Linked DNA regions of Acuticoccus sediminis. The protein of the gene in region 1 binds, or shares a complex with, the protein of each later gene. Links are inferred from orthologs where the notes say so. Each region holds a gene or a part of one and is shown in the gene's direction. Other genes may lie near its edges. The genes, in order: mfd and uvrA.

Region 1 (15,263 bases):
GTAGCCGCCAAGCTGCGTTTCCGGGCGAACTATTGTCCAGGTGTTGGAGCTTTGGTAATTGCGCCGAGCCAATCCCTGTGCGGGGTGCTGCCCCTGGGGCGGTGCCGCGCCTTTCGAATTTCGAGTAAGCGAGACAGAACCGCATGGCGCCTACGGCACTCATTACCGGCATCACCGGACAGGACGGAGCCTACCTGGCGCAGCTGCTCCTCGGTAAGGGGTACGAGGTCTACGGTGTCGTGCGTCGTTCGAGCCATTTCGGGATCGCCGACCATCGCCTCCGCTGGCTGAAGATCCAGAAGGACGTCCGGTTTCTCGACGCCAACCTCACGGACCTGTCGAGCCTCGTGCGCTCGGTCGAGGCCGCGCGGCCGGACGAAGTCTACAACCTCGGGGCCCAGAGCTACGTCGCCTCGTCCTGGCAGCAGCCGCTGCTGACCGGCAACGTCACCGGCCTCGGCGCGGCCAACGTGCTCGAGGCGGTCCGGATCGCACAGCCGAACGCGCACTTCTACCAGGCGTCGTCCTCGGAGATGTTCGGCCTCATCCAGGAGGCGCACCAGAGCGAGCGGACACCGTTCTACCCCCGCTCGCCCTACGGCGCGGCCAAGCTCTTCGCCCACTGGATGACCGTGAACTATCGCGAGAGCTTCGCGATGCACGCCTCCTCCGGCATCCTCTTCAACCATGAATCGCCGCTGCGCGGGATCGAGTTCGTGACGCGCAAGGTCACCGACGCGGTGGCCCGTATCAAGCTCGGCCTCTCGGACGAGCTGCGCCTCGGCAACATCGACGCCAAGCGCGACTGGGGCCACGCCCGCGACTACGTCGAGGCGATGTGGATGATGCTGCAGCAGGAGAAGCCGGACGACTACGTCGTCGCCACCGGCCGCACAACCTCAGTGCGTGACATGGTCGAGATCGCGTTCGGCCACGTCGGGCTGAAGTCGTCGAACTATCTCGTCATCGATCCGGCCCTGTTCCGACCGGCCGAGGTCGACATTCTCCTGGGCGATCCGACCAAGGCAAGGAAAACGCTGGGTTGGGAGCCGAAGACGACCCTCGAGGAAATGATCTGCGAGATGGTCGACGCCGACCTCGAGCGGCACAACAACCAGGGCCATCTTGTCCCGGCGTAAATTGCCTGAAAAGTTATCTTGCACGCGGACCTTGTAGGGTGCGATTTCGGTAGGGTGGAGATGCCGCCTGCCGACGCGTGATTTGGCGACCGATTGAGAGACACATGAGCGTGAGCGAGACGTCCAGATTCGCCCTCAATATCGACGTCTTCTCCTCGAGCGAAGTTTCGGGCTGGGTGACGGATCGGAACGATCCGATGCACCCGCCGCTGACCCTTCAGTTCGTCATCGACGGGGTGCCGACATCGGTGATCCGCGCCGACGTCAAGCGCAAGGACGTGGAGGCGGCCGGCCTCGGGCCGCTGCAGTCGGGCTTTTACTGGAAGCTGACCGATAACCTGCGCGAGGCGCTCGCCGAGCGGGACCTGCCGTTCGAGTTCTTCGTGCGCGGCAGCGGCGAGGGGAGCTTCGAGCGCGTCGCCCGGCGCGTGCTGGAGAGCCGCAGCGGCGTCACCGACGAGATCCGCAGCGCCGTCGCCCCGGCGCTCGACAGCGCCATCGCCCTGGTTGCGAAGTCCGGCGCCCGGCTCGAGAAGATGCCGGTGCGCGGCGAGCCGAAGCGCTACCCCCTGCAGGAGACGATGTTCGCCTTTCAGGGGGCGTCGAAGGGCAACGTGCGCCAGTCGCTGTCGCCGTACCTCGAGTTTCAGCACACGCGGCTGAAGCTCTACCAGGGCCTGCCGCTCGACGGGTCGGAGACCGCCAGGAACCGCTACCTGCGCTGGTATCTCGACAACTACGTCGGCATGCGCCCCCGGTTCCGCATCCCGCTTGGCGCGGACGAGATCGCCTACCTCAACGCGCCGGTGCCGCTCGTCGGCAACCGCTACAAGCTCTCCCAGGCCTCGCTGTCGTACGCGATGACGACCCCGGGGGCGGCCGAGGTGTTCCCGCTCACAGACATCTTCCAGTACGAGAAGTTCGTGCGCTGGTGGGCGCTGGAGATGGCGGTGGAGCTGCGCGCCGAGGACTGCCTCGTCCCGGACTACTACGTCGACGTGCTGCGGCGCGTGCCGAACTATTTCCTCGGCAAGGAGTGGGCCCTGTCCCGCTTCATCGAGGAGGAGCACAAGGCCAATCCGCGCTACCAGGTGCTCGACCTCTCGACGCCCGATCATCGCCGGCTGATGCACGTCTGGCTGCTGCTGGAGGCGATCCGCCACCCGGGCATGATCCGCTTCCTGCCGACGAAGAACCTGACCGCGCTGTTCGACGGGCCGCCGCGGGAGACGCTGTTCGACAAGACCGTCCAGGCGATGCACCCGAGCGGCGAGGCGATCACCGAGGTGTTCGACGCCGAGCGCTACGCCAAGTACCTGCTCGGCAACGCCTTCGATCTGAAGCGGCTGCGCTTCAACACGTTCGATGCGCAGGGCAACCGGTTCGACGCGGCGCGCTTCCCGGCCGCGACCACCCCGCGCGAGGAGCGGATCCCGCTGCAGATCATCGGCCCGCTCGCCAAGTCGTCCGGGCTGGGGCAGGCCTCGCGCCTGTCGTTCGAGACGCTGAAGGCGGCCGGATACGAGCCGAACGTCGTCGACTTCGACCTCGACAATCCGGCCCCGGTGGGCATGAACTCCAAGGAGCTGGCGTTCGACGAGCCGAAGCCGGCGAAGGTGAACCTCATCCACCTCAACGGCGAGACGCTGCCGATGGCGCTCGCCTACCTGCCGGACGTCTACAACGGCGCCTACAACATCGGGTACTACTTCTGGGAGCTGTCGCGCCCGTCCGACGCGCAGCTCCTGTCGTTCGAACTGGTGGACGAGATCTGGGTGGCGACCGAGTACGGCGTCACGATCTACGAGCCGGTGATGGGCGACAAGCCGGTGCGCAACGTCGGCATGGCGGTGGAGGAGGTGGCCGACCCGGGCCGCAACGCCTCGCGTGCCTGGGTGCGCGAGCGGCTCCCCGTCGGGCCGGACACGTTCGTCTTCCTCGCGACGTTCGACTCGTTCTCCTTCGTGGAGCGGAAGAACCCGCACGGGGTGGTGGAAGCCTTCCAGGCGGCCTTCGGCGAGGACGAGGACGTGTTCCTCGTTCTGAAGACGCACAACCGCGATTTTGTCGACGATCCGCACCAAACCATGCGTTGGGACCGGCTGCTGGAGATCGCCGCGACGGATCCGCGCATCACGATTCTGAACGAAACGCTCCACTACGCCGACCTGATGAAGCTGAAGCGGGGCGCGGACTGCTACGTTTCCTTGCACCGGTCAGAGGGTTGGGGCTTCGGCCTCATCGAGGCGATGAGCATCGGCGTACCGATCCTGACCACAGGCTACTCGGGCAACATGGACTTCACGTTGCCCGAGCACTCCTGGATCGTGGACTACGATCTCGTAGAGCCGAAGGCGAACGAGTATATTTTCGTCGATGGTGATCAGGTCTGGGCGCAACCGAAGCTCGAGAGCGCGGTGGAGATGATGCGAGCCGTGCGCGCGAACCCGGACGAGCGGATTCGACGGGCTGAGCGTGCGAAGGCATTTGTTGCGAAGAATTTCTCGATCGAGGCGCAGGCGCGGAAGTACGCGAAGCGGTTGGACGAGATCTTTGCGTCTCTGCGGTAGAGCCTGCAGCATCGTGCTGGCGGCCAGCGTGGCCGCCTGGTCCTTCGGGGCCGCAGGTCAGGACACCGCGCCGGCCAACCCGCCGCCCGCCGCCCCCGAGGCGCCGGTTCAGGCGGCGCCCGCGGCGCCGCAGGCGCCCGCTCCCGTCCCGGCCCCGAGCGCCGTTCCCGCCCCGCCGCCGTCCGGCCAGGCCCCTGCCGCGGCACCGGCTCCGGCACCCACGGCGGCGGCCGCCGCTACGGCGCCCGCGCCCACCGCCGCGCCAGCCCCCGATCCGGGCCAGGCCGAGACGCTGCGCGAGCCGCCGATCGCCAATCTGACGCGCACGCTCATCCTGCCCCGTTTCGCGGCCTTCACGCGGATGTCCGCGCGGCTTCAGAACGTGGTGCTGCGCCGCTGCTCGCTGGACCCAAGGTCGGACGACGACCTCGAGACGATCTACGTCCATACCGTGCATGCCGCCAGCGCGGCGGTGTCGCTGGCGTTCGCGAGCGATTACCACCGCGCCGCGGCGGCGAGCGTCCTGACGCCGTTCGGGGAGGAGGCGATCGCCCGCACACAGTTCACGGTGCTGCTGGCGAGCGCGCAGGACGGCCCGGCGACCCTGACGGCGCTGCGCAATCTGGAGCCGAGCTATGTCGGGCTTCCCGCGCTCGAATACGTACTCTTCACGCTCCATGAGGACGAGGGGCGCTGCCGGCTGGCGGTGACCCTCGCGGCGCACATCTCCAACACGGCGAAGACGCTGGAACGGCGCTGGCGCTACGGCCTCGTCGAGCCGCACTGGGCGGACCTCAGCTCCGACGCCGGGGCGCGGCGGCGGCTCTTCGACCTCCTCTCCGGCATGGTGCGCACGCTGGGCCGCACGGTGGACGTGCTGGCGCCGGGGCCGCGCGGAGCGGCGGGACGGATCGGCCGGCACGAGGCGGCGAACGCGGCGTTCATCCAGGGCCGTCTCGCCGCGCTGACGGACATGGCCGGGATGATCGACGCGTACGCGCTGGCGGGAACCAACACCCAGGGAACGACCGTCAACATGGTGCAGACGCTCGCCGCGCTCAGCGAGCGCGCGCAGGAGCTGCGCGGGTCGCCGAGCCGCGCGACGGCTGCGGCGCTGACGGCCCAGCTCGCCGCCCTGCAGCATTTCGTCCAGATGGACGTCGCCGAGGCGTTCGGTTTCGCCCCCGAGGCGCTGGACCCGCTCCTCCTCGACCGCGTCGCGCCCGCCGGAAGCGGCGCCAAGCGCTAGACCGCGTCCGGCGTTATGGCGCGCGGACCGCCCGGCCGGCGAGACGCGGGATCAGCCCGAGCGCAGGCGGTCGATGGCGCGCCGGCGCTCGTACAGCGTTAGCAGGAGCTTCAGCGCCCGGCCGCGCTCGCCGGCGAGGTCGCGGTCGGTGGCGACCATGAGGTGCGCGTCGGCGGTCGCCATGGTGAGGAGGTCGGCGTCCCGCTCCAGGTCGGCGAGGCGGAACTGCGGCGCGCCGGACTGGCGGGTGCCGAGGAGCTCCCCTTCGCCGCGCAGCCTCAGGTCGTCCTCGGCAATGCGGAAGCCGTCGTTGGTCGCGCGCATGGTGTCGAGACGCTGGCGCGCGACGGCACCCAGCGGCGAGCGATACAGCAGCAGGCAGGTCGAGGGCTTCGAGCCACGCCCGACGCGCCCGCGCAGCTGGTGCAGCTGCGAAAGGCCGAACCGCTCGGCGTTCTCGATCACCATGATCGTCGCGTCCGGCACGTCGACGCCGACCTCCACCACGGTGGTGGCGACGAGCACGGAGAGCGCGCCGTCCTTGAAGGCGGCCATGATGTCCTCGCGCTCCGACACCGGCGTCTTGCCGTGGACGAGGCCGACAATCGGGCCGAGGCGCTGCGTCAGGGTCTTGTGGCGGGTGATGGCGGAGGTGAGCTCCGACTCCTCGTCCGGCTCCACCAGGGGGCAGACCCAGTACGCCTTCTCCCCGCGCTCCACCGCAGACGAGAGGCGGTCGATGATCTGCGACAGGCGGTCGTCGGCCACGGCGCGCGTTTCGATGGGCTGGCGGCCGGCCGGCTTGTCGGTAAGGCGCGAGACGTCCATGTCGCCGTAGCTGGCAAGGACGAGGGTGCGCGGGATCGGCGTCGCCGTCATCACGAGAAGGTCGGACGTCGGCCCCTTCTGGCTGAGCGCCATCCGCTGCGAGACGCCGAAGCGGTGCTGCTCGTCGACCACCACGAGGGCGAGGTCCCTGAAGGTCACGCGGCTCTGGAAGAGGGCGTGGGTACCGACCGCGACCATCGCCTCGCCGCTCTCCAGCGCGTCCATGGCGTTCTCTCGCTCGGCCTCGGACACGCGGCCGGTCAGGAGCCGCACGGGGATGCCGGCCGGCTCGAGATAGCGGGCGAGCGTTTCGTAGTGCTGGCGGGCGACGAGGTCGGTCGGGGCCATGATGGCGGTCTGCCCGCCGTCGCCGGCGGCCATCGCGGCGGCGATCATCGCGACCATGGTCTTGCCCGAGCCGACGTCACCCTGGACGAGGCGGATCATGCGGTGCTCGGCGGCGAGATCCTCGGCGATCTCGCTGATCGCCTGCCGCTGCGAGGGGGTGAGCGCGAAGGGAAGCGAGGCTTCGAGCGCGCTGATGGTGGCGGGGTTCCAGTGCCGCTCGCGGCCGCGGCGGTTGCGCTCGCGGTCACGCACGATGGCGAGCGCGAGCTGGCTGGCCAGCAGCTCGTCGTAGGCGAGGCGGCGGCGGGCGGGGGAGGCGGGCAGGACGTCGGCCACCTCCGCCGGGTGATGAACCCTCGCGTAGGCCTCCGCGAAGCCCGGCCAGCCCTCGCGCTTCAGGAGCGCGGCGTCGAGCCATTCGGGCAGGTCGCCGATGCGCTCCAGCGCGTGGCGGATGATGCCGGAGAGGACACCCGGGGTCAGGCCCTGAGTCATCGGGTACTGCGGCTCGAGGCCGAACCCGACGCCGCTCGGCGCCTCCGGCCCCTCGACCACGGCGGATGCGTCCGGGTGGATCATCTGCGGCCGCCCGTCACGCCACGTGGTCTCGCCGGAGACGCGGACCCAGGCGCCGACCGGATAGGCGCCGACGATCCACTTGAAGCCGCCGCGGAAGAAGACGATGGCGAGTTCGCCCGTCTCGTCCTCGCCGAAGGCGCGCACCGGCCCCTTGGGGGCGCGGGAGGCCTCGTGGTGGGTGATCCTGACCGTAAAGGTTGCGATGCCGCGTTCCGGCGCGTCGGCGACGGCGGTCATCGTGCGGCGGTCGGCGACGGACGTCGGCATGTGGTTGAGAAGGTCGAAGATTCGCGTCTCCGCCGCGCTCTCCCGGCCCAGAAGGTGGGCGAGGCGCTCGGCCCGGCCGGGCCCGACACCGTCGAGCCGATTGACCGGGGCGATCAGACGACCGATATCCACTTGGCCTGTCACGTCGGCGTCCTTTCGGGCGGCCGGCCATCCTGCGTTGCGAACAGCGGCGTGTTACCGATTGTGGGAAGAAGAGTATGTCCGGCACCACCCGCTCCTCCGCAGGTCTCGACCCGCGCAAGAAGCGTCTCCTCTTCCATACGTGGCACCGCGGGACGCGCGAGATGGACCTGCTGCTGGGCCGCTTCGCCGACGCCACCATCGAGGACTGGACCGACGAGGACGTCGCCGAGATGGAAGCGCTGATGAGCGTCCCCGATCCGGAGCTCTATGCCTGGATCACCGAGCAATCCGATATTCCCGAAAATCATCAGAGCGCGGTTCTTTATCGCGTCATTGCGTTTCACAAGGCAGGGTGATGGCCAAAAAGGCGCAGGCGCTCTCGATCGCCGAAATCAAGGAACTCCAGAAGCCGAGCCCGAGACGGCTGGCCGAACCGGATTTGCCGCGGGAATTGACCGTGACGCAAGTCCCCGACGGCATGGAAGGCGACGTCCTGGCGACGCTCGCCCGCGCGACGGGCGACGCGGTGGTCTTCGTCGCACGCGACGGGGCGCGCCTCAAGGCGGCGGAAAACGCCCTCGGCTTCTTCGCGCCGGAGCTTCCGATCGTGCGCCTGCCGGCGTGGGACTGCATGCCCTACGACCGAGCCTCGCCCTCGGCGCTCGTCCAGGCCCGCCGGGCCAGTGCGCTGGCGATGCTGGCCGAGCGCAAGGCCGGGGACGGGCCGCTCGTGGTCCTGACGACGGCCAACGCGATCCTGCAGCGCGCGCCGCGCCCCGAGGTGATCCGCTCCGCGACGCTGAAGCACAAGGCCGGCGCGGACGTTGCCATGAAGGACGTCCTCTCCTGGCTCGAGGACAACGCGTTCCTGCGCACCCCCACCGTGCGTGAGGCGGGCGAGTACGCGGTGCGCGGCGGCATCGTCGACCTCTTCGCGCCGGGCACCGAGCAGCCGGTGCGGCTCGACTTCTTCGGCGACACGCTGGAGACCATCCGCCCGTTCGACGCCGAGACGCAGCGCACGACGGGGCAGTGGAAGGCGATCGAGCTCATCCCGATGAGCGAGGTGATCCTCAACGACGAGACGATCTCCCGGTTCCGCGAAGGGTACCTGCGCCGGTTCGGTGCGGCGGGCAAGGACGACATCCTCTACCACTCCGTTTCGGAAGGGGTCCGGGCGTCGGGCGTCGAGCACTGGATGCCGCTCTTCCACGAGGGCCTCGCCACGGCCTTCGACTACATGCCCGGCGCGCCGTGCGTGATCGACCATCTCGCCGAGGACGCGATCGCGAAGCGGGTCGCCGAGATCGAGGACCATTACGCGACCCGGCTGGAGGCGAAGTCCTCCTCGCTGCAGGGTGCGCCGTACAACCCGCTGCCGCCGGGCGAGCTCTACCTCGCCGGCGAGCCGGCGGACGAGATGTTCGACGGACGCCGCGTCATCCGCCTGTCGCCGTTCGACGAGCCGGAGAAGCCCGGCCAGCCGACCATCCCCGCGGGCGGCAAGGTGGGCCGCTCCTTCGCGGCGGAGCGTTCGGCCGGCAACGTCAATATCTTCTCGGTGCTCTCCGACCATGTGAACGCCGTGCGCCAGGACGGGCGGCGCGTCGTCATCGCGTCGTGGTCCGAAGGCTCGCGCAGCCGCATGGCGCAGGTCCTCCACGATCACGAGCTGAAGCGGATCGACGAAGTCGCGTCCATGGCGGACGTCCTCGCCCTCGAGAAGGGTCACGCGGGCCTCGCCGTGATCGAGCTCGAGACGGGGTTCGAGACGCCGGATTACGTCGTCGTCGCCGAGCAGGACGTGCTGGGCGACCGCCTCGTCTCCTCCGGACGCCGCCGCAAGCGCGATGCCAACGCGCTGACCGAGGCGGCCTCGCTGGCGCCGGGCGACCTCGTCGTCCACGTCGACCACGGTATCGGCCGCTTCATCGGCCTGAAGACGCTGGAGGCCGCCGGCGCGCCGCACGACTGCGTCGAGATCGCCTACCTGAAGGACGACAAGCTCTACCTGCCGGTGGAGAATATCGACCTCCTGTCACGCTACGGCGCGGCGGAGGCCGATGGCGTCATCCTCGACAAGCTGGGCGGCGCGGGCTGGCAGGCGCGCAAGGCGAAGATGAAGGAGCGCGTGCGCGAGATCGCGGACGGGCTCATCAAGACCGCCGCGCAGCGCATGCTGAAGAAGGCCCCGGTGATCATGCCGCCGTCGGGTGTCTACGACGAGTTCGTGGCGAAGTTCCCCTACAACGAGACGGACGACCAGCTCTCCGCCATCGAGGCGGTGGCCGAGGACCTCGCCGCCGGCCGGCCGATGGACCGGCTGGTGTGCGGCGACGTCGGCTTCGGCAAGACCGAGGTCGCGATCCGCGCCGCCTTCCTCGCGGCGATGGACGGCAAGCAGGTGGCGCTCATCGTGCCGACGACGCTGCTCGCCCGCCAGCACTACAAGACCTTCGCCGAGCGCTTCGCCGGGCTGCCCCTGCGGGTGGAGCAGATGTCGCGCCTCGTCTCCTCCAAGCAGATGCGCGAGGTGAAGGCGGGGCTCACGTCCGGTGACGTCGACATCGTCGTCGGCACCCACGCGCTCCTCGCCAAGGGCATCGAGTTCCGCGACCTCGGCCTCCTGATCGTGGACGAGGAGCAGAAGTTCGGCGTCAAGCACAAGGAGAAGCTCAAGGAGCTGAAGGCGGACGTCCACGTCCTGACCCTCTCCGCGACGCCGATCCCGCGCACCATGCAGCTCGCCCTGACGGGCGTGCGCGAGCTCTCGCTCATCGCGACGCCCCCGGTGGACCGGCTGACGGTGCGCACCTTCGTGACGCCGTTCGACGCGCTGACGATCCGCGAGGCGCTCCTGCGCGAGCGCTACCGCGGCGGCCAGTCCTTCTACGTCTGCCCGCGTGTCTCCGACCTCGCCGGGCAGAAGGAGTTCCTGGAGCAGCACGTCCCAGAGGTGAAGGTCGCGGTGGCGCACGGGCAGATGTCGGCCACCGACCTCGACGACGTCATGAACGCCTTCTACGACGGGCAGTACGACGTGCTGCTGGCGACGACGATCGTGGAATCGGGGCTCGACATTCCGACCGCCAACACGCTGGTCGTGCACCGGGCGGACATGTTCGGACTCGCCCAGCTCTACCAGATCCGTGGCCGTGTCGGCCGGTCGAAGACCCGGGCCTATGCGCTGATGACGACGCCGGTGGACAAGACGCTGACCGGCCCCGCACAGCGTCGCCTCAAGGTCCTGTCGTCGCTCGACACGCTGGGCGCGGGCTTCCAGCTCGCCTCGCACGACCTCGACATTCGTGGCGCCGGCAACCTTCTCGGCGAAGAACAATCGGGGCACATCAAGGAAGTCGGCTTCGAGCTCTACCAGTCCATGCTGGAGGAGGCGGTCGCGACGCTGAAGTCGGGCTCGGACGAGGAGGCGCCGGACCAGTGGTCGCCGCACATCTCGGTCGGCATCCCGGTCCTCATCCCGGAGGACTACATCCCCGACCTGCAGCTTCGCATGAGCCTCTACCGACGCCTCGCCGATCTCGACGACGCGCGCTCGATCGACGCGTTCGGGGCCGAGCTGGTCGACCGCTTCGGCCCGGTGCCCGACGAGGTCGAGTGGCTGATGAAGATCGTCTACATCAAGAGCCTGTGCCGCAAGGCGAACGTCGAGAAGATCGACGCCGGGCCGAAGGGCTGCGTGATCTCGTTCCGCAACAACGAGTTCGACAACGCGCAGGGGCTCGTGCAGATGATCGCCGGCGAGGGCTCGCTCGCCAAGATGCGGCCGGACCAGAAGATCGTCTTCATCCGCGACTGGCCGGACGCCGACAAGCGCACCAAGGGCGTCGCGGTGCTCCTCGCCAAACTCGCCAAGCTCGCCGAGGCGGAGGAGAAGGCCGCGGCCTGAGCCGCCCGCCGGGCCTCGCGGCGCGGCCGGGAGGGGCCGCGCCGTGCGCGTCCTGGATGGAGCAGAAATAAATTCGGCGCGCATGTCACATCGGCGGCGCGCCGGACGTCATCCCGGTGAAAGGGATGGTGACAACCATGCAAGCACGACTGAACTACTTCCAGGCCGGTTCCGCTGGACCGAAGGCGATGATCGCCTTCAACACCGCGATGGAGGGGCTCGGCATCGACAAGGCGCTGCTGCACCTCATCAAGCTGCGCGCCTCGCAGATCAACGGCTGCGCGTTCTGCATCGCGATGCATACGAAGGAGGCCCGCGCGGACGGCGAGGACCAGCGCCGCCTCGACCTCCTGCAGAGCTGGCACGAGACGACGCTCTTCACCGAAGCGGAGGAGGCGGCGCTCGCCTGGACGGAGGCGCTGACGCGCCTCGCCGACACGCATGCGCCCGACGACGTCTACGCCCGTCTCGCCGCCGCCTTCAGCGAGAAGGAGTGCGTCGACATCACCACCGCGATCGTGGCGATCAACGGGTGGAACCGGTTCGCGGTCGGCTTCCGCGCCGTACCGCAGGCCTGAGGCGGGGAATGGGGAGGGGGCGATCGATGAAGGGGACCGTCGATGGATGAGGCGATCGCTCTCTTCGAGCGCGAGCGGGCGCGCCTGACGCGCCTCGCCCGCGGCATCGTCGGTACCTCGGGCGAGGCGGAGGACGTGGTGCAGTCCGCCTGGTTGCGGTTCGCCGCCGCCGACCGGGAGGCGATCGCCTCGCCGGAGGCCTGGCTGACGACGACGGTGTCGCGCCTCGCCATCGACGCCCTGCGTTCGGGGCGGCGGATCGACTATGTCGGCCCCTGGCTTCCCGAGCCGGTGGTCGACGAGGAGCCGGACCTCGACCTCATCGACAGCGCCCTCATGGTCGCGCTGGAGCGGCTGACCCCGCTCGAGCGCGCCGCCTTCCTCCTTCACGACGTCTTCGGCAGGCCGTTCGACGAGGTGGCGCGGCATCTCGGCCGGGACCCGGCGGCGGTGCGCCAGCTCGCCTCGCGCGCGCGGCAGCACGTGCGCCAGGAACGCCCCCGCTTCGCCGTCGCCGAACGGACGCACCACGACATCGCCGAGGCGTTCTTCAACGCCTCGCGCAGCGGCGACGTCGCCGCGCTGGCGGCGCTGCTGAGCGAGGACGCCGTCCTGGTGAGCGACGGCGGCGGCATCCGCAACGCGTTCCTGCGCCCGATCCTGGGGCGCGAGCGCATCGTGCGGATGTTCGCCGCGCAGGCGCGCAAGTCGACCGCGGCGCCCCGGGTGCGCACCGCGCTCGTCGACGGGCTCCCAGGTCTCGTCACCCGCGAGGCGGACGGCGAGCTTCAGACGACGGCGCTCAAGATCGTCGACGGGCGGATCGCGGCGATCATCGTGATGCGCAACCCGCAGAAGCTCCGGCACATCGCGGGCGCGCTCCCCTGACCCCGGACCGGGCGTACCCGGCGCGGTACCGGACGGAACGCGGTCCGCCGCTAGTTCTTCGGGGCGTAGAAGGTCCCCTCGACCTCGACGATGTCGTCCTGGTTGAGCCGGTCGACCTCGATGATGGTCCGCGGCGGATAGGGCCGGCCGGCCCACATCTCCTCCTGGATCTTGTTCACGATCGGCCGGTACCGGTACATGTCGGTCACGTAGACGACGATGCGGACCGCGTCCTGCAGGGTCGCACCCTCCGACGCGGCGATCGTCTGCATGTTCGTGAACGCCTGCCGCACGCGCGCCTCGTTGCCCTCGGCGAGGGTGTTGGTCTCCGGCACGATGCCGCGCATGCCCGCGATGTAGACGAAGTCGCCGGCGCGCGTGGCGAGGTTCCAGGTGCCCGTCGGCGGGAACATGCCCTCCGGGGAGAGAGTGACGACACCGTTCGGGGAGGTGTTCGACGCCTGCGCCAGGGCGGTCAGCGGAGCGGCGATGAGGGCGGCGGAAATCGCCACGGCGAGGGTCGTCTTGGACATGTCGTCTCCAGCGTTCGTCATTCGCCTCTGGGGCGCAGACCCGCTGCAAATCGTGCGCCATCCGCCTCCGCCCGAGGCACCGGATGCGTCGGAAGGGTCAGGCGGTGGCGACCCAGCCGCGGAACGTGAAGGCGGCGTAGAACAGGCTGACGTCGCGGAACCCCGCGTCGGCGATCAGCGCCGCGTCCTCCTCCGGCGCGAGAAGGGGGAGGCGGGACTGGATCGCGGCTTCGGCGTTGCGGGCGTTCTCCGCCGCGATCCCCTTGGCGATCATGAAGCCGGCGTAGCGGGAGAGCCAGGTTCGGCGCGCCGCGTCACCCTCGGCGATGCTGTGGTGGGCAACGACCAGCGGTGCGCCCGGCGCCATCCGCTCGCGCATTGCGGCGAGCGTCCGGCGACGATCGTCGGCGTCGAGGAAGTGGAGCGTCAGGAAGCAGGTCGCGCCGTCGAACGGGCCGTCGGGGGCCGTGTCGATGGTGCCCTCGTGGAGGCGGATGCGCTGGCGCCACGGCTCGGTCGTGGCGGCGGCGAGGCCGAGCATCTGCGGTGACGGGTCCACGCCGTCGAACCGCCAGCCCGCACGCGCCTCGGCGAAGGCCTTCAGCTCCAGCCCGCCGCCGGCACCGAGGACGAGCAGGCGTCCGTCGTCCGGCATCCGCTCGGACAGGAGGACCAGAGCCATGGTGTGCAGGTCGTCGAAGCCGGGGACCTGCCGCGGCGGACCTTCGGCGTATCGGGCGACGGCCTCGGGATCGCTGAAGGGGGCGCTGCTCATCGCTGGTCTCGTTCCCGCAAACGAAAAAGGGGCGGCCCGGTGGATCCGGCCCGCCCCCAGAATGGCCGTTCGGCGGCCGGTCAGGCCTTCGCCATTTCCTTCTCGAGGCGAGCCGAGACGGAGTCGAGGAAGCCGGTGGTCGACTCCCACTTCTGGTCGGCGCCGACGAGGAGCGCGAGGTCCTTCGTCATGTGGCCGTCCTCGATGCAGCCGACCGTGGCCTTCTCGAGCGTCGCCGCGAAGGTCTTCAGGTCGTCGTTGTCGTCGAGCTTGGCGCGGTGGGCGAGGCCACGCGACCAGGCGAAGATCGAGGCCGTCGAGTTGGTCGAGGTCTGCTCGCCGCGCTCGTGCTGGCGGTAGTGGCGCGTCACGGTGCCGTGCGCGGCCTCCGCCTCGACGGTCTGGCCGTCCGGCGTCATCAGCACCGACGTCATCAGGCCGAGCGAGCCGAAGCCCTGGGCCACGGTGTCGGACTGCACGTCGCCGTCGTAGTTCTTGCAGGCCCACACGTAGCCGCCGGACCACTTCATGGACGAGGCGACCATGTCGTCGATCAGACGGTGCTCGTAGAGGATGCCCTTGGCCTTGAACTGGTCGGCGAACTCGGCGTCGTAGATCTCCTGGAAGATGTCCTTGAAGCGCCCGTCATAGGCCTTGAGGATGGTGTTCTTCGTGGAGAGGTAGACCGGGTAGCCGCGCATCAGGCCGTAGTTGAAGGAGGCGCGGGCGAAGTCCTTGATCGACTCGTCGAGGTTGTACATCGCCATCGCGACACCGCCGCCCGGGAAGTCGAACACCTGGTGTTCCTGCGGCTCGCCGCCTTCCGGGGTGAAGGTGAGGGTCAGCTTGCCCTTGCCCGGCACGACGAAGTCGGTCGCGCGGTACTGGTCGCCGAACGCGTGACGGCCGATGATGATGGGCTCGGTCCAGCCGGGGACCAGGCGCGGCACGTTGCGGCAGATGATCGGCTCGCGGAAAATCACGCCGCCGAGGATGTTGCGGATCGTTCCGTTGGGGGAACGCCACATCTTCTTGAGACTGAACTCTTTGACGCGGGCCTCATCCGGCGTAATCGTCGCGCACTTGACGCCGACGCCGTGACGCTTGATGGCGTTGGCGGCATCGACGGTCACCTGATCGTCGGTCGCATCGCGATGCTCGACGCCGAGGTCGTAGTATTCGAGATTGATGTCGAGGTAAGGGTGGATCAGTTTGTCTTTGATATACTGCCAGATGATACGTGTCATCTCGTCCCCGTCCAATTCTACGACGGGGTTTTCCACCTTGATCTTCGCCATTCCGGGACCTTGCGTCTTGAAGGGTCATTCCGCGCGACTCGCGGATCAGGGCGCGCCTTAGCATGCCCCAAGCGATGAAGGAAGTTGTGGCTCCTACTATAGTACCGCCTCCGGCGATCGTTCTCGTCGAGCCGCAGCTCGGCGAGAACATTGGCAC
Region 2 (14,765 bases), on another replicon or contig:
GCCCGCGGGGCGTGATGGACGTCGCCCGGTGCGTCTACAAAGCCCCGATATCCTGAAATCGACACGAAGTCGCCCGCGTCCGGCCGGAGCCGGGGCGGGCGTTGTCGTCGTGTGCGGCTACTCCTCGTCGGGTCCGGCGTCCTCGCCGGGACCTTCGGCGCCATTCTCGCCGATCTCACCGTTCTCGTCTTCGTCGCTCTCCTCCGTCACGCGGTCCACGGAGACCACGCGCTCGTCGGCTGCGGTGTTGAAGATGATGACGCCCTGGGTGTTGCGGCCGGCGACGCGGACCCCGTCCACCGGCACGCGGATGAGTTGGCCGGCGTTGGTGACGAGCATGATCTGGTCGCTCTCGTCGACCGGGAAGCCGGCGACCAGCGGACCGTTGCGGTCGTTCACGACCATCGCCGCGATGCCCTTGCCGCCGCGGGAGGTCACGCGGAATTCGAAGGACGACGAGCGCTTGCCGTAGCCGTTCTGCGAGATCGTGATGATCTGCTCCTCCGCCGCGCTCATCGCCGCGTAGCGGTCCTGGCCGAGCGGCATGTCGCCGGTGGTCCCCTCCTCGTCGTCCGCCACGGCCTCGGCCTCGCCGGCCACGGCGCGGCGCATCTTGAGGAAGGCCGAGCGCTCGTCCGGGGTCGTCTCGAAGTGGCGCAGGATCGACATCGAGATGATGCTGTCGCCCTTGCCGAGCGTGATGCCGCGCACACCCGAGGAGTTGCGGCCCAGGAAGACGCGCAGCGACGAGACGGGGAAGCGGATCGCCTGGCCGAGCGCGGTGGTCAGCATCACGTCGTGGTCGGGCGTCGCGATGGCGACACCGACGATGCCGTCGCCGTCGTCGAGCTTCATGGCGATCTTGCCGGCGCGGTTCACGTTGGTGAAGTCGCTCAGCTTGTTGCGCCGCACGTTGCCCAGCGTGGTGGCGAACATGACGTCGTAGTCGCCCCAGGTCTCCTCGTCCTCCACCAGCGGCAGGATGGAGGTGATGCGCTCACCCTCCTGCAGCGGCAGGATGTTGGAGAGGAACTTGCCGCGCGACTGCGGCGCGGCCTGCGGCAGGCGCCACACCTTCTCCTTGTAGACCATGCCGCGCGAGGAGAAGAACAGGACCGGCGTGTGCGTGTTGGCGACGAACAGGCGAGCCACGAAGTCGTTGTCCTTGAAGGACATGCCGGTCCGGCCCTTACCGCCGCGGCGCTGCGCGCGGTAGGTGTCGAGCGGGACGCGCTTGATGTAGCCGGCGTGGGACACGGTGACGACCATGTCCTCGCGGTTGATGAAGTCCTCGTCCTCGAGGTCCGGCCCGCCTTCCATGATCTCGGTCCTGCGGGGCGTGGCGAACTCGTCGCGCACGGCCAGCATCTCGGCCTTGATGATCCCCTGCACGCGGGCGCGCGAGGACAGGATGTCGAGGTAGTCGGCGATCTCGTCGGCGAGCTTCTTCAACTCGTCGCCGATTTCGTCGCGGCCGAGGGCGGTCAGGCGCTGCAGGCGCAGGTCGAGGATCGCGCGCGCCTGCTCCTCGGAGAGACGGATGGTGCCGTCCTCCTGCAGGCGGTGGCGCGGGTCGGCGATGAGGGCGATCAGCGGCGCCATGTCCTGGGCCGGCCAGTCGCGCGTCATCAGCTGCTCGCGCGCGGTCGCGGGGTCCGGCGAGGTCCGGATGAGGCGGATCACCTCGTCGATGTTGGCGACCGCCACGGCGAGGCCGACGAGGACGTGGGCCCGGTCGCGCGCCTTCGCCAGCAGGAACTTGGTGCGCCGCGCGACGACCTGCTCGCGGAAGGCGATGAAGGCGGACAGGATGTCCTTGAGGTTCAGCTGCTCGGGCCGGCCGCCGTTGAGGGCGACCATGTTGGCGCCGAACGAGGTCTGCAGCGGCGAGTAGCGGTAGAGCTGGTTCAGCACCACGTCCGCGTTCGCGTCGCGCTTCAGCTCGATGACGACGCGCATGCCGTCGCGGTCGGACTCGTCGCGCAGGTCCGAGATGCCTTCCACGCGCTTGTCGCGCACGAGGTCGGCGATCTTCTCCACCATGGTGGCCTTGTTCACCTGGTAGGGGATCTCGTCGACGATCAGCGCCTCGCGGCCCGAGCCGATCGGCTCGACGCGCACCTTGCCGCGCATCAGCACCGAGCCGCGGCCCATCTCGTAGGAGGAACGAATGCCGCCCCGGCCGAGGATGATGCCGCCGGTCGGGAAGTCCGGACCGGGGATGTAGTCCATCAGCTCCATGATCGACAGCGCGGGATTGTCGATCAGGGCGATCGTGCCGTCGATCACCTCGCCGAGATTGTGCGGCGGGATGTTGGTCGCCATGCCGACGGCGATGCCGCCGGCGCCGTTGACGAGCAGGTTCGGGAACCGTGCCGGCAGGGCGACGGGCTCGCGCTCGGAACCGTCGTAGTTGTCCTGGAAGTCGACGGTGTCTTTGTCGATGTCCTGGATCAGCGCCGTGGTGGACACCTTCTGCAGGCGCACCTCGGTGTAACGCATCGCCGCCGGAGCGTCGCCGTCGACGGAGCCGAAGTTGCCCTGCCCGTCCACCAGCGGCACGCGCATGGAGAACGGCTGCGCCATGCGCACCAGCGCGTCGTAGATCGCGCTGTCGCCGTGCGGGTGGTACTTACCCATGACGTCACCGACGATGCGGGACGACTTCTTATAGGGCCGGTTCCACTCGTAGTTGCCCTCGTGCATCCCGAAGAGGATGCGCCGGTGCACCGGCTTGAGGCCGTCGCGCACGTCGGGCAGCGCGCGGCTGACGATGACGGACATGGCGTAGCCGAGGAAGGATTTCTCCATCTCGGTCGTGATCGAGACGCCAGAGATTCCCTCTCCGCCCGCGGGCGGGCTGCCGCCACCGGGGTCCATCGGGCCACCACCGTTCGCCGTCTCGTCACTCACGCGCACATTCCCCTTACCGGAGTCTCTCAGTTAGGCGATTCAGGCCTCGTTTGCCAGTTAAGAGCTGGGACTATCCGCAACCCTTATGCGCAAATGCCGCGGGTCAGGCCCTCTCGCCGGCAAGACGGGCCTGTTGGGCGCCGCCGACCACCGCCACGCCGCCGGCCGCGATGAGGAGAACGCAGATCGCGCCGAGCCCGTCGACCGTCGCCGCGAGGCCGACGCTGCGCGCCGCGAAGCCCGCGACCAGCACCGGGATCGACATCGCGAGGTAGCACTGCAGGAAGTAGGCCGCCATCATCTCGGACCGCTCGTGCGCCGCCGCCAGCGGGACGAGGGTGCGCATGATGGCGAGGAAATTCCCGCCGAGACCGAGGCCGAGCACCATCAGCCCGCCGACCACCAGCGCCGGCGCCCCGAGGTGGACGCCCGTCACGACGAGCGCGATGCCGAGCATCGACAGCGGCGCGGCGAAGCGCACGATGGCGTGGGGCGCGACGCCGCGCAGGACGTGCGAGGAAAACGCCGCCGGAAGAAACACGCTCGCCACGATCGCCCCGCCGAGGAGCGGACTGTGGATACCCGTCGCGCGGGCGACGACCCCCGGCATCAGCGACATTGCGAACCCGCAGAGCGCCCAGTGGCCGACGTTGAGCGGCGTGATGCGCAGCATCGCCGTGCGGGCCGCCTCCGGGATCCGGATCCGCGGCACCAGCGACACCGGCGTCGCCACCCGCTCGGCGTTCGTCTCCGGGAATACGAAGGTGAGCGCGGCCTCGGCGAGGCAGAGCGCGAGGATGACGCCGTAGACGAGATGCAGCGGCTCCGGCGCGTACGTCACCAGCACCGAGGAGCCGAAGCCGCCGAGCGCCATGCCGAGGAGCGGGGCGAGGCCGTTCACCTGCGCGCCGAGCCGCCTGTCGCAGTCGACCAGCGCGGCGCCGAGCGAGGACACCGCGATGCCGGTCGCGAAGCCCTGGATCGTGCGGCCGACGAGCAGCGCGGCCAGCCCGTCGGCGCGCAGGAAGATCAGCATCGCCGTCGCCTGGAGGAGGAGCGCCGCGAAGATCACCGGGCGCCGGCCGAAGCGGTCGGACAGCGAGCCCATGAACAAGAGCGCGCCGAGCAGGGTGAAGGCGTAGACGGTGAAGACGACCGTGAGGAGGCCAGCGGAGAGGGCGAAGGCCTCGCGGTAGAGGACGTAGAGCGGCGTCGGCGCGACGGCGGCCGCGAAGTAGGTGCCGAGAACCGCGGCGTGGAAGCCGAGCGTCGCCCTCCCCGCCCGGGGCGCGGTACCCGCGACGGCGGAGACGGACGGCGCAGCGGCCGCGGACGTCAGGATCGACGCCGGCGCGGCGCCGGTTCCGGCCGCGCCACGGCTCGGAACCGTCATGCATGGGGAGGATGTCATGGACACGGGCTCACCTTAATGCCAAATCATTGCGTTAAGGATCGACCCGCTTGGGTGCTAATGCAAATATTTTGCGTTAGTGGCCGAGCAATGCAGATATGCGTGAGATGGACAGCGACGCGACCACCGACACCCGACCGACGCCCCGCCCCGGCGGCCGCAGCGCCCGCGTCCAGCGTGCGGTGCACGACGCCGTCAACGCCCTCCTCGGCGAAATCGACCGCGCCCAGATCACCGTCCCGGCGATCGCGGCGCGCGCTGGGGTGACGCCGTCGACGATCTACCGACGCTGGGGCGACCTCGGCGAGCTGCTGGCCGACGTGGCGGTGGAGCGCCTGCGGCCGGACACCCCTCCGGAGGACACCGGCAGCGCCCAGCGCGACGTGCTCCTCTACGTGACGCAGTTCGCCGACGAGATGGCGAGCGGGCCGGGCCGGACCGTCCTGAGGGACGTGATCGGCAGCACCGCGGAGAACCGGAGCGGCACCTGCTGCAACGTCACCCGCAACCAGCTCGAGCTGCTCGGCGAACGGGCGGCGGCACGCGGCGAGGACTTTCCCGGCGTGGAATACCTCATCGACACGGTGATCGCGCCGATCATCTTCCGCATCCTCTCCAACGAGCCGCCGGGCGAGGCGCGCGTGGCGGCCCTCGTCGCCCACGCGTTCGGCACGATGCCGGACCCGTCCCGCGCCGCCCCGGCCCTGTCGGCGCCTTCGTCCTAGCGTGTTCCGGCGCGCCGTCGACGCGGGGGTGCCCGCGACGGGTCTCGACCGGAAGATTGCGTGTGCGGGAACCGGAACGGCGCGGCGGCGAGGCTCGCGTGTCAGTCGGCGGCGAAGCGCAGCATGAGGGCGGTCGCGTCGTCGGAACGCTTGAAGCGCGGGTAGCGCGTGCAGTCCGGGTCGTCCGCCTCGACGGCGCGGATCGTCGCGAGCGTCCCGTCGACGTCGCCCTCCACGGCCGCCATCAGGCCGGCGCCGTCGTAGAGGCCGTAGTCGTCGATGGCCGCCTCGAAGCCGTCGGTGATCAGCAGCGCCCGGCCCTGGCGCGCGCCGTAGACATGCTGACGCGCCCGGCGGACGCTGCCGTGATCCGGCGCGAAGACGGGATAGCCTTCGGGGGTGTTGGCAGTGTTGCGCACCGTGCGCAGGTAGGCCGTGACCTCGGGGGTCCGCCCCTGACCGCCCCCCATCAGCCGGCGGGCGCTCTCATTCTCCCACTGCCGCTGCTGGTCGGAGCCGCCGACGCGGTGCATCACGCCGTCGGTCTCGATCCAGAGGCCGCAGTCGCCGAGCTCGACGATCTCGATCACGTCGCCGAACCGGGCGAGCATGACGGCGGCGGTCGGCACCTCGTAGCGCTCACGCGGCGCACGGCGGCGCTCGGCGTTGAAGCGCTCGGTGGCGACGTTCGCGGCGGACCGCAGCAGCTCCAGCGGCCGCGTCTCGGCTTCCGCGCCCGCCATCAACGCCTCGTGCAGCACGGCGGTGAGCCAGGCCGCATCGCTCGGCGCGTCGAGCAGCGCCTCGTCGCCGAGGCCGGTCGCGCCGTCGATCACCCAGGCGTAGAGGCCGGCCGACCCGCAGCCGTCCTCGTTCGCCCGCCGCGGCGACCCCGGGGCGCTGACCGAGGCGCGGACCTCGATCAAAACGGGATGTCGTCGTCGAACGGCTCGGGCGACGAGGGACGCGATCCACCGCCACCGCTGCCGCCGCCATAGCCGCCGCCGCTACTGCTGCCGCCGCCACCGCGATCGGAGTAGCCACCGCCGCCACTGCCGCCACCGTAGTCGCCGCCACCGCCGCCGTAGTCGCCGCCACCACCGTAGTCGCCGCCGCCGCCACCACCGCCGCGACTGTCCAGCATCTCGATGGTGCCGCCGAAGTTCTGGATCGCGACCTCGGTCGTGTAGCGCTTCTGGCCCTGCTGGTCTTCCCACTCGCGGGTCTGAAGCTCACCCTCGATGTAGAGCTTCATCCCCTTCTTCATGTACTGCTCGACCACGCGGCAGAGGCCTTCCGAGAACACCACCACGCGGTGCCACTCGGTCTTCTCACGTCGCTCGCCGGTCCCGCGGTCGCGCCAGGTCCGGGACGTCGCGACGCGCAGGTTGGCGATCGGACGGCCGTCCTGTGTCCGACGGATTTCCGGATCGGCCCCCAGATTGCCGATCAGGATCACCTTGTTGACGCTCCCAGCCATGCCGGTCCCTCCAGTCTTCGGGCGCGCACCCTAGCGCACCGCGGCGAATCAGAAAGCGCGACGGTGAATTGGTCCACAGTGGACCGTCCGTCACGCAGCATACATCCCCAGCCGAGAGCCTTATTCGGCCTCGGCGTCGTCCTCGTCGGTCGCCACCTGCGCGGCGAGCTCGTCGAGAACGCCGAGCTTGGCGAGCTTGGCCCGCAGCGGATGATCCTCGTCCTTGAAGCGGTTCGAGTAGGGCATCCGCGTGCCGAGCACACGGCCCAGCGCCGACCGGTCGAGCCGGTAGGCGAAGGCGTTGATCTCGTGGAAGACCTCCGCGAGCGAGGCGAGCTCGGCCTCCGACAGCGCCAGAGGCGCGCTCGGCCGCTCCGTCGACGGCGGCAGCTCGATGCCGAACTCCTCGCGCAGGAAGGCGACATGCGGCGCGGAGCGCTTGCGCACCCGGTCGAGCGCGGCCTCCGGCAGCACGTAGCGCGGGCCCTTGATGAAGTTGAAGGCGCGCTGCTGGTCGTACGGCATCTTGCGGTCCGGCATCCGCGCCATCGCCCGGTCCAGCATGTGGATGCCGAGGACGGAGAGCCCTTCGTTCACCGCCTGCCGCTGGAGCGCCGGGCCTGCCGACGCGCAGCCGAGGACGCTGAGCGCGTCGTCGATCACGTCGCCGTTGGCGAGCTGCGCCCGGTCGAAGGGACGCACGATCATGTTCTCCTTGCCCACCGCGCTGCGCCAGCGGGTGATGATCTGCGTCAGGTTGAGGATGCGCGGCTGCGCCTCGATCTCGGCGAGCGGACGCCCAGAGCGCACCCCCTGGTGCGCCGCGCTGATCGCCAGCGCCACCGGCTCGCGCACGTAGATCAGCACCTGGACCCGTCCGGCGATGTCGCGCATCGACGCGAGGCAGGCCTCGATCTCGTCCGGGGCGAGCCGCAGCAGCGTCTCCGAGCTGATCAGCCCCTGCGGCAGCCGGTTCGCCTTCGCCTCGTTGCGGTACTCCTTCAGGAACTTGGACTCGTTGCGCGCCTTGGTGCGCTTCGAGAAGGGTCGGACGAGGGCGTGGTTCGTGCGCGTCTTGCCGTAATAGTACAGCCCGTGCGCGGCCAGCGTCGCGGCATTGTCGCGAAAGGTGGCCTGAAGGGACGTCGTGCCGGTCTTCATGTGGCCGATGTGCAGGGTCAGGACGTCCACGGAATGCCTCGGGTCTGGTCGCGGGTCGCTGCGGTTTGCGCCAGCCGCCGGGCAGCGGTCAACTCTCCCCTGCGGCCTGTGGATTTGCGGAACAATGGTGCAAGGTCCATCTGTAGCATTGACCATCGCCCGTCGATGTTCCAGTTTTGGACCAACAGGTTTCCCCCGGAGTCCTTGGTATGACCATACGCGCGCGCGCCGCTGCGGACCGCAAGCTCGTCGTCAAGGGGGCGCGCGAGCACAACCTTAAAGGGGTCGACGTCTCGCTGCCGCGCGACACGCTGATCGTGTTCACCGGTCTGTCCGGCTCCGGCAAGTCCTCGCTCGCCTTCGACACCATCTACGCCGAAGGCCAGCGCCGCTACGTCGAGAGCCTGTCGGCCTACGCCCGCCAGTTCCTCGAGATGATGCAGAAGCCGGACGTCGACCAGATCGACGGCCTCTCCCCCGCCATCTCGATCGAGCAGAAGACCACCTCGAAGAACCCGCGCTCCACCGTCGGCACCGTCACCGAGATCAACGACTACATGCGCCTCCTGTGGGCGCGCATCGGTGTCCCCTACTCCCCGGCGACGGGTCTGCCGATCGAGGCGCAGACCGTCAGCCAGATGGTCGACCGCATCCTCGCGCTGCCGGAGAAGACGCGGCTCTACCTGCTCGCCCCCATCGTGCGCGACCGCAAGGGCGAGTACCGCAAGGAGCTCGCCGAGCTGCAGAAGAAGGGCTTCCAGCGCGTCAAGATCGACGGCACCTTCTACGAGATCGAGGACGCCCCCGCCCTCGACAAGAAGTACAAGCACGACATCGACGTCGTGGTGGACCGCGTCTCGACCCGTCCGGACCTCGCCAGCCGCCTCGCCGACAGCCTGGAGACCGCGCTCGGCCTCGCCGAAGGCATCGCCGTCGCCGAGTTCGCCGACGAGACCGAAGGCGACAAGCCGAAGCGCATCGTCTTCTCGGAGAAGTTCGCCTGCCCGGTGTCCGGCTTCACCATCGCCGAGATCGAGCCGCGCCTCTTCTCGTTCAACGCGCCGACCGGCGCCTGCCCGACCTGCGACGGGCTCGGCACAACGCTGACCTTCGAGGCCGACCTCGTCGTGCCCGACGCGTCACTGACGCTCGCCGGCGGCGCGGTGCTCCCCTGGGCCCGCACCGGCAACACGAGCCCCTACTACACGCAGACCCTGCAGGCGATCTGCGCCCACTACGACGCCGACATGACGACGCCCTGGCACGACCTGCCGGAGAAGGTGCGCGAGGTGATCCTCTACGGATCGAAGCGCGAGAAGATCAAGTTCACCTACGACGACGGCCTGCGCTCCTACACCACCGCGAAGACCTTCGAGGGGGTGATCACCAACATCGAGCGCCGCTGGAACGAGACCGACTCGCAGTGGGTGCGCGAGGAGCTGGCGCGCTACCAGTCGGACGCGCCCTGCCCGGCCTGCCACGGCTACCGCCTCAAGCCCGAGGCGCTCGCGGTGAAGGTCGGCGGCCAGCACATCGGCGAGGTCTCGGCGCTCGCGATCCGCGACGCGGCGCCGTGGTTCAACGCCCTGCCCGACCGGCTGACCGCGCAGCAGAACGAGATCGCCCGGGCGATCCTGAAGGAGATCCAGGAGCGCCTGCGCTTCCTCGTGGACGTCGGCCTCGACTACCTGCAGCTCTCGCGCGGGTCGCGGACGCTGTCGGGCGGCGAGAGCCAGCGCATCCGCCTCGCCTCGCAGATCGGCTCCGGCCTCACCGGCGTGCTCTACGTGCTCGACGAGCCGTCCATCGGCCTCCACCAGCGCGACAACGCCCGCCTGATCGACACGCTGAAACGCCTGCGCGACCTCGGCAACACCGTCATCGTCGTGGAGCACGACGAGGACGCCATCCTCGCGGCCGACTACGTCCTCGACATCGGCCCCGGCGCCGGCGTCCACGGCGGCGAGATCACCGCCGAGGGCACGCCCGACGAGATCATCGCCAACCCCAACTCGCTGACCGGCAAGTACCTGTCGGGCGTCCTGGAAATCCCGCTGCCCGAGAAGCGGCGCGCCAGGAAGAAGGGCAAGGCGATTAAGGTCGTCAACGCGACCGGCAACAACCTCCAGGGCGTCACCGCCGAGTTCCCGCTGGGGCTCTTCACGGCCGTGACGGGCGTGTCGGGATCCGGCAAGTCGACGCTGGTGATCGAGACGCTGTACCGCGCCGTCTCCCGCAAGCTGAACAAGTCCCGCGAGGTCCCCGCCACGCACGAGGCGATCACCGGCCTGGAGCACCTCGACAAGATCATCGACATCGACCAGTCGCCCATCGGCCGCACGCCGCGCTCGAATCCCGCCACCTACACCGGCGCCTTCACCCCGATCCGCGACTGGTTCGCCGGCCTCCCCGAGGCGAAGGCGCGCGGCTACGGTCCGGGCCGCTTCTCCTTCAACGTCAAGGGCGGGCGCTGCGAGGCGTGCCAGGGCGACGGAGTCATCAAGATCGAGATGCACTTCCTGCCCGACGTCTACGTCGAATGCGACGTCTGCAAGGGCAAGCGCTACAACCGCGAGACGCTGGAGATCGAGTTCAAGGGCCGGTCCATCTCCGACGTCCTCGACATGACCGTCGAGGAGGGATGCGACTTCTTCTCGGCCGTCCCGGCGGTGCGCGACAAGCTCGTGACGCTGAACCAGGTGGGCCTCGGCTACATCCGCATCGGCCAGCAGGCGACCACCCTCTCGGGCGGCGAGGCGCAGCGCATCAAGCTCGCCAAGGAGCTTTCCAAGCGGGCCACCGGGCGCACGCTCTACATCCTCGACGAGCCGACCACCGGGCTCCACTTCCACGACGTCGCCAAGCTCCTCGACGTCCTGAAGCAGCTCGTCGACCAGGGCAACACCGTCGTCGTCATCGAGCACAACCTCGAGGTCATCAAGACCGCCGACTGGATTGTCGACATCGGCCCCGAGGGCGGCGACGGCGGCGGCCGCATCGTCGCCTCCGGGAGGCCCGAGCAGGTGATGAAGGTCGCCGAAAGCCACACCGGCCACTACCTCGCCGAACTGCTGGAGCGCCGTCCCTCCCGGCGGGAAGCCGCGGAGTAGGTCGGGAAGGCTCCGCCGGCGGCCGGGGATGCGGCGGCGCCTCGCATTCGCCGGAGCGTCGGTACGGGCGGAGCGGCCGAGTGCGAGGGTGTTCCCCCTCGCGCTCCCCCGCCTCGCCGGCGGGCAGGGGTTCAGCCCGGAACGGCGCTTCGCACCCTTCCGACCTGACCCCGCCCCCCGAGGCTGTGACGGCGTGCGGGCGCGTCAAGGGTAAAGGCTCCGCCCGCGCTGCGCGCGCCCTTGACCCGCCCGCACCCCGTCGGAGACGAGCCCCGCGGTCCCCCTGGCCGCGCGGCCTTCCCTACAGCGAGAAGGTGGGGAGGGTGAGGACGAAGCGGGCGCCCTTCCCGGGCGCGTCGCCGACGGTGATCGACCCGCCGTGCGCCTCGACGAGGCCCTTCACGATGGCAAGGCCGAGCCCCGCGCCGCCCGTCGCCCGGTTGCGCGAGGCCTCGAGTCGCACGAACGGCTCCAGCAGCAGCGCCCGGTCGGACTCGGCGATGCCCGGGCCCTCGTCGTCCACGGTGAAGACGACGGACCCGGGCGCCGCCGTCAGGCTGACGTGCGCCCTCGCGCCGTACTTCACCGCGTTGTCGACGAGGTTCGCGATCATCCGTTTCAGGGCAAGGCGGTCGCCGAGGACGCTGGCGTCCGTCGCGTCGTCCGCCACGACGAGCGTCACCGGCGCGCCCAGCTCGCCGCGGCCGCCCACCTCCTCGCGCACCAGGTCGGCGAAGGTGAGGAGCTCTTCGGACAGCTCGCCGACGCCCGCGCGCGTCGCGACGATGGCGTCGTCCAGCATCGCGACGATGTCGATCACGTCGCGCACCGCCCGGTCCCGCGTCTCGCTGTCCGGCAGCTGCTCCAGGCGCAGGCGCAGCCGGGTCGCGAAGGTGCGGACGTCGTGGGAGATCCCCGCCACCATCACCATCCGCGAGGCGACCAGCGTGGCGAGGCGCGCCTGCAGCCGGTTGAAGGCCGCGACCAGCGAGCGGATCTCCGGCGCCGAGGAGCGCGACTGCGGCAGCGGCGGCGAGGAGCCGGAGAGGTCGATGGCGTCCGCCGCCTCCGCCAGGCGCCGCAGCGGCGCCATCTCCCGGTGCATGATCACCAGCGAAGCGAGCGCGATCAGCGTCCCGATGAGGCCCGCGACGATCCCCACCGGGAGCCCGGCATAGTTCAGCGACGACGGGTTGTGCGCCGTGATGACGAGGGTCTCGCCGGTCCTGAGGCCGATCTGGAAGCGATAGCCCTGGCGCGTGCGCGTCAGGCGGTTGACGAGGCGCCCGGTCGAGGCGACCGGGGTGACCGTCGCCGTCCGCCCGTCGGGGAGCCTCATCGGCTCCGCGTCCTCCGGCGGGGTCGTGCCGCCGGGCCGGAGGGGGGCGGATTCGATGTCGATCTCGAGGCCGGAGGTGTGCAGCGCGTCGCCGAGCGCGGCGCGGTTCTCGCCGGTCTCGTAGAGGGCGACGATGGCCGCGAGGCGCTCGGGCGCCAGCAGCGCCGGCTCCCGGGCCGGGCGCTGCGAGGCGTAGTAGTAGGCGACGTTGCCGAGCCAGGCCGCGACCATCGCCGCGAAGATGATGAGCGCGATCCGGCTGCCGAGGCTGAGCGGTGCCCTCACGTCAGCGGCCGAACCGTGGCGGTAAAGAGGTAGCCGCCGTTGCGCACGGTGCCGACGAGGGCGGAGCCAGGGCTCGCCGCGTCGAGCTTGCGGCGCAGGCGCGAGACCAGCATGTCCACCGTGCGGTCGAACGGGTCGGCGTCCCTCCCGCGGATCTTGTCGAGGATGTAGTCGCGCGTCAGCACCCGCCGGGGCGCGCCGACGAAGCACGCCAGGAGGTCGAACTCGCCGGTCGTCAGCGCGACCTCGTCCCCCTCCTCCGTCGTGAACTGGCGTGCGTCGAGGTCGATGACGAAGCGGTCGAACGCGTAGCGGCGGTTGGTGCGGACCGGCGCCGGATCCGACGCCCGGCGCAGGCGTGCGCGCACCCGCGCCACCAGCTCGCGCGGGCCGAACGGTTTCACGACGTAGTCGTCCGCGCCCATCTCGAGACCGAGCACGCGGTCGATCTCGTCGCTCTTGGCCGTCAGCATCAGGATCGGCACCTGGTCGCGGGCGCGGATGCGGCGGCAGATGGCGAGGCCGTCCTCGCCCGGCAGCATGACGTCGAGGATGATGAGGTCGGGCCGCATGTGGGACATCACGGCGTCGAGCGCCGCGCCGTCGCCGGCGACGGCCACGCCGTACCCCTCCTTCCGGAGGAGGCTGGCGACGAGGTCGGCGATGTCGGGATCGTCCTCGACGACGACCACGTTGGCGGCAGAAACGGTCATGGCAATACTATGGCATCCTCAACGGATATAGTAAATTCAGCTCACGACCTCGTATACAAATTGTTACGCATGGTGACAGATCGCGACAAACCGATGCAGCGGTGAAATTTCATCGCAACAATGACTTTCTATCTTCCTCCTGTCGCCAGCAACAGGGTGGGCCGGGCGCCCACGGACAGGAGGCTACGATGCTCAAGGTTCTGACCGGTTCCGCTCTCGCTCTCGCCCTCGTCGTGGGGACCGCCTCGGACGCGGACGCGTTCAGCCGCAAGCGCACCGTCACCGGGCCGAACGGCAATACGGCGAGCTACAACGCCGACGTCAACTGCGCCGGCGGCACCTGCTCGCGGCAGTCGACCCGCCGCGGCTTCTACGGCAACACCGTGAACCGCAACGGTTCGGTGAGCTGCGCCAACGGGACCTGCAGCGGCGCGAGCTACGCCGAGGGTCCCTGGCACCAGGGCGTGAGCCGCTCCGGATCCATCTCGCGTTACTGATCATTAGTGATGGTGGTGGCGCCGCAGTTCGCCGCCATCATCGCCGAAACCGCCGCGCACCGGCCCTTGCGGCCCGGTCGCCGGCCCAGTGTTCAGGAGTTCGACCCATGAGCCTGACGAGACGAGCAGGAGTGTCCGCCCTGGCCGCGGCCGCTCTGCTCACCGCCGGTGGCATCGCCGCCGCGCAGACCGCCAAGCCGCAGCTCAGCCGTGACCAGCAGGTGGCAATCCTCAAGGCCTGCAAGGACGACTACAAGCGCTACTGCACCGGCGTCGAGCCGGGCGACGGGCGCATCGCCCGCTGCATGGCGGAGCATCGCGAAAGCCTGTCGGACCAGTGTCGGACGACAGTCCGGAACGTCATGTTGAAGTAGGATGGCCGTCCGCGACAGTGCGCGCACGACGGCGCACGTCGCGGATGTCCAGGCCGGCGGCCGGGCGGCGGCGACGTCCGCACCGATCCCCCGCGCCCCCTCCGATCTCACGCCGCAGGACCTCTCGCGGCCGGACCCCGCGCCCCGGGCGCGGCAGATGGCGCCGACCCTCTCGGCTCCGCGGCCGCCCTCCCGAGGGCGCCGCTTCCCGTTCCTCTGGACCGCCATCGCCGTCGCCGCCTGCGGCCTCGCCCTCTTCGGCGTGCGCTACGAGATCCCGCGGCAGGTCGATCACTATCCGATCCTGCCGGCCACCTTCGTCGCCGAGCTGACGGCGCCGGCGACGCTCGACGCGCGCCGCATCGCCAACGTGGCGACCACCGGGGCCGGGCAGATCGTCTCCCTCCCCGTCGAGGAAGGGGACGTGGTCGCCGCCGACGACGTGCTCGCAGAGCTCGACCCGCGCACCAACAGGGCGGAACTCGCCGCGGCCGAGGCGTCCGCGGCGTCGGCGGCCCGCACCGTCGAGATGGCGCGGGCCGAGCTGGCGCGGGCACGCTCCGCGCAGGAGCGCCTCGCCCGGGAGCACCAGCGCCAGACCTCGCTCGCCGGCCGGGGTGTCATCGCCAGCGCCGCGCTGGAGGCGTCCGCCGACGCCCTCGCCCAGGCGCAGGCCGACCGCGACCGCGCCGGGGCCGCCGTCGCCCAGGCCCTCGCCGAGGAGAAGGCCGCCACCGCCCGCACCGACGTGCGCAGG

What was found.
Region 2: the proteins of mfd (region 1) and uvrA are in contact, whole or in part, in a crystal structure (PDB 4DFC), measured with the Escherichia coli proteins. The link is inferred for Acuticoccus sediminis from one-to-one orthologs.

What each region holds. Positions count from the first base shown.
Region 1 is NZ_QHHQ01000004.1:394,761-410,023, reverse strand. The notes cover bases 7,239-11,234. They hold mfd (transcription-repair coupling factor), read left to right. Parts: upstream 7,239-7,602; coding sequence 7,603-11,034; downstream 11,035-11,234. Other genes in these bases: DLJ53_RS20010 (carboxymuconolactone decarboxylase family protein), read left to right, coding at 11,172-11,234; DLJ53_RS20020 (FAD assembly factor SdhE), read left to right, coding at 7,239-7,480. In the rest of the region: gmd (GDP-mannose 4,6-dehydratase), read left to right, coding at 144-1,139; DLJ53_RS20035 (glycosyltransferase family 4 protein), read left to right, coding at 1,244-3,709; DLJ53_RS35600 (hypothetical protein), read left to right, coding at 3,738-4,958; ATP-dependent DNA helicase RecG, read right to left, coding at 5,010-7,124; more of DLJ53_RS20020, read left to right, coding at 7,199-7,238; more of DLJ53_RS20010, read left to right, coding at 11,235-11,612; RNA polymerase sigma factor SigJ, read left to right, coding at 11,655-12,500; DLJ53_RS20000 (RidA family protein), read right to left, coding at 12,551-13,033; DLJ53_RS19995 (class I SAM-dependent methyltransferase), read right to left, coding at 13,131-13,808; DLJ53_RS19990 (NADP-dependent isocitrate dehydrogenase), read right to left, coding at 13,889-15,106; DLJ53_RS19985 (RNA methyltransferase), read left to right, coding at 15,193-15,263. UniProt on the Escherichia coli protein: Couples transcription and DNA repair by recognizing RNA polymerase (RNAP) stalled at DNA lesions. Mediates ATP-dependent release of RNAP and its truncated transcript from the DNA, and recruitment of nucleotide excision repair machinery to the damaged site.
Region 2 is NZ_QHHQ01000006.1:303,406-318,170, reverse strand. Bases 7,503-11,000 are described here. They hold uvrA (excinuclease ABC subunit UvrA), read left to right. Parts: upstream 7,503-7,899; coding sequence 7,900-10,800; downstream 10,801-11,000. Other genes in these bases: DLJ53_RS25410 (hypothetical protein), read right to left, coding at 7,503-7,720. In the rest of the region: gyrA (DNA gyrase subunit A), read right to left, coding at 118-2,880; DLJ53_RS25430 (MFS transporter), read right to left, coding at 3,017-4,324; DLJ53_RS25425 (TetR/AcrR family transcriptional regulator), read left to right, coding at 4,423-5,049; DLJ53_RS25420 (protein phosphatase 2C domain-containing protein), read right to left, coding at 5,151-5,975; ssb (single-stranded DNA-binding protein), read right to left, coding at 5,972-6,529; more of DLJ53_RS25410, read right to left, coding at 6,650-7,502; DLJ53_RS25400 (HAMP domain-containing sensor histidine kinase), read right to left, coding at 11,102-12,424; DLJ53_RS25395 (response regulator), read right to left, coding at 12,421-13,137; DLJ53_RS25390 (hypothetical protein), read left to right, coding at 13,326-13,634; DLJ53_RS25385 (cysteine rich repeat-containing protein), read left to right, coding at 13,742-14,008; DLJ53_RS25380 (efflux RND transporter periplasmic adaptor subunit), read left to right, coding at 14,010-14,765. UniProt on the Escherichia coli protein: The UvrABC repair system catalyzes the recognition and processing of DNA lesions. UvrA is an ATPase and a DNA-binding protein. A damage recognition complex composed of 2 UvrA and 2 UvrB subunits scans DNA for abnormalities.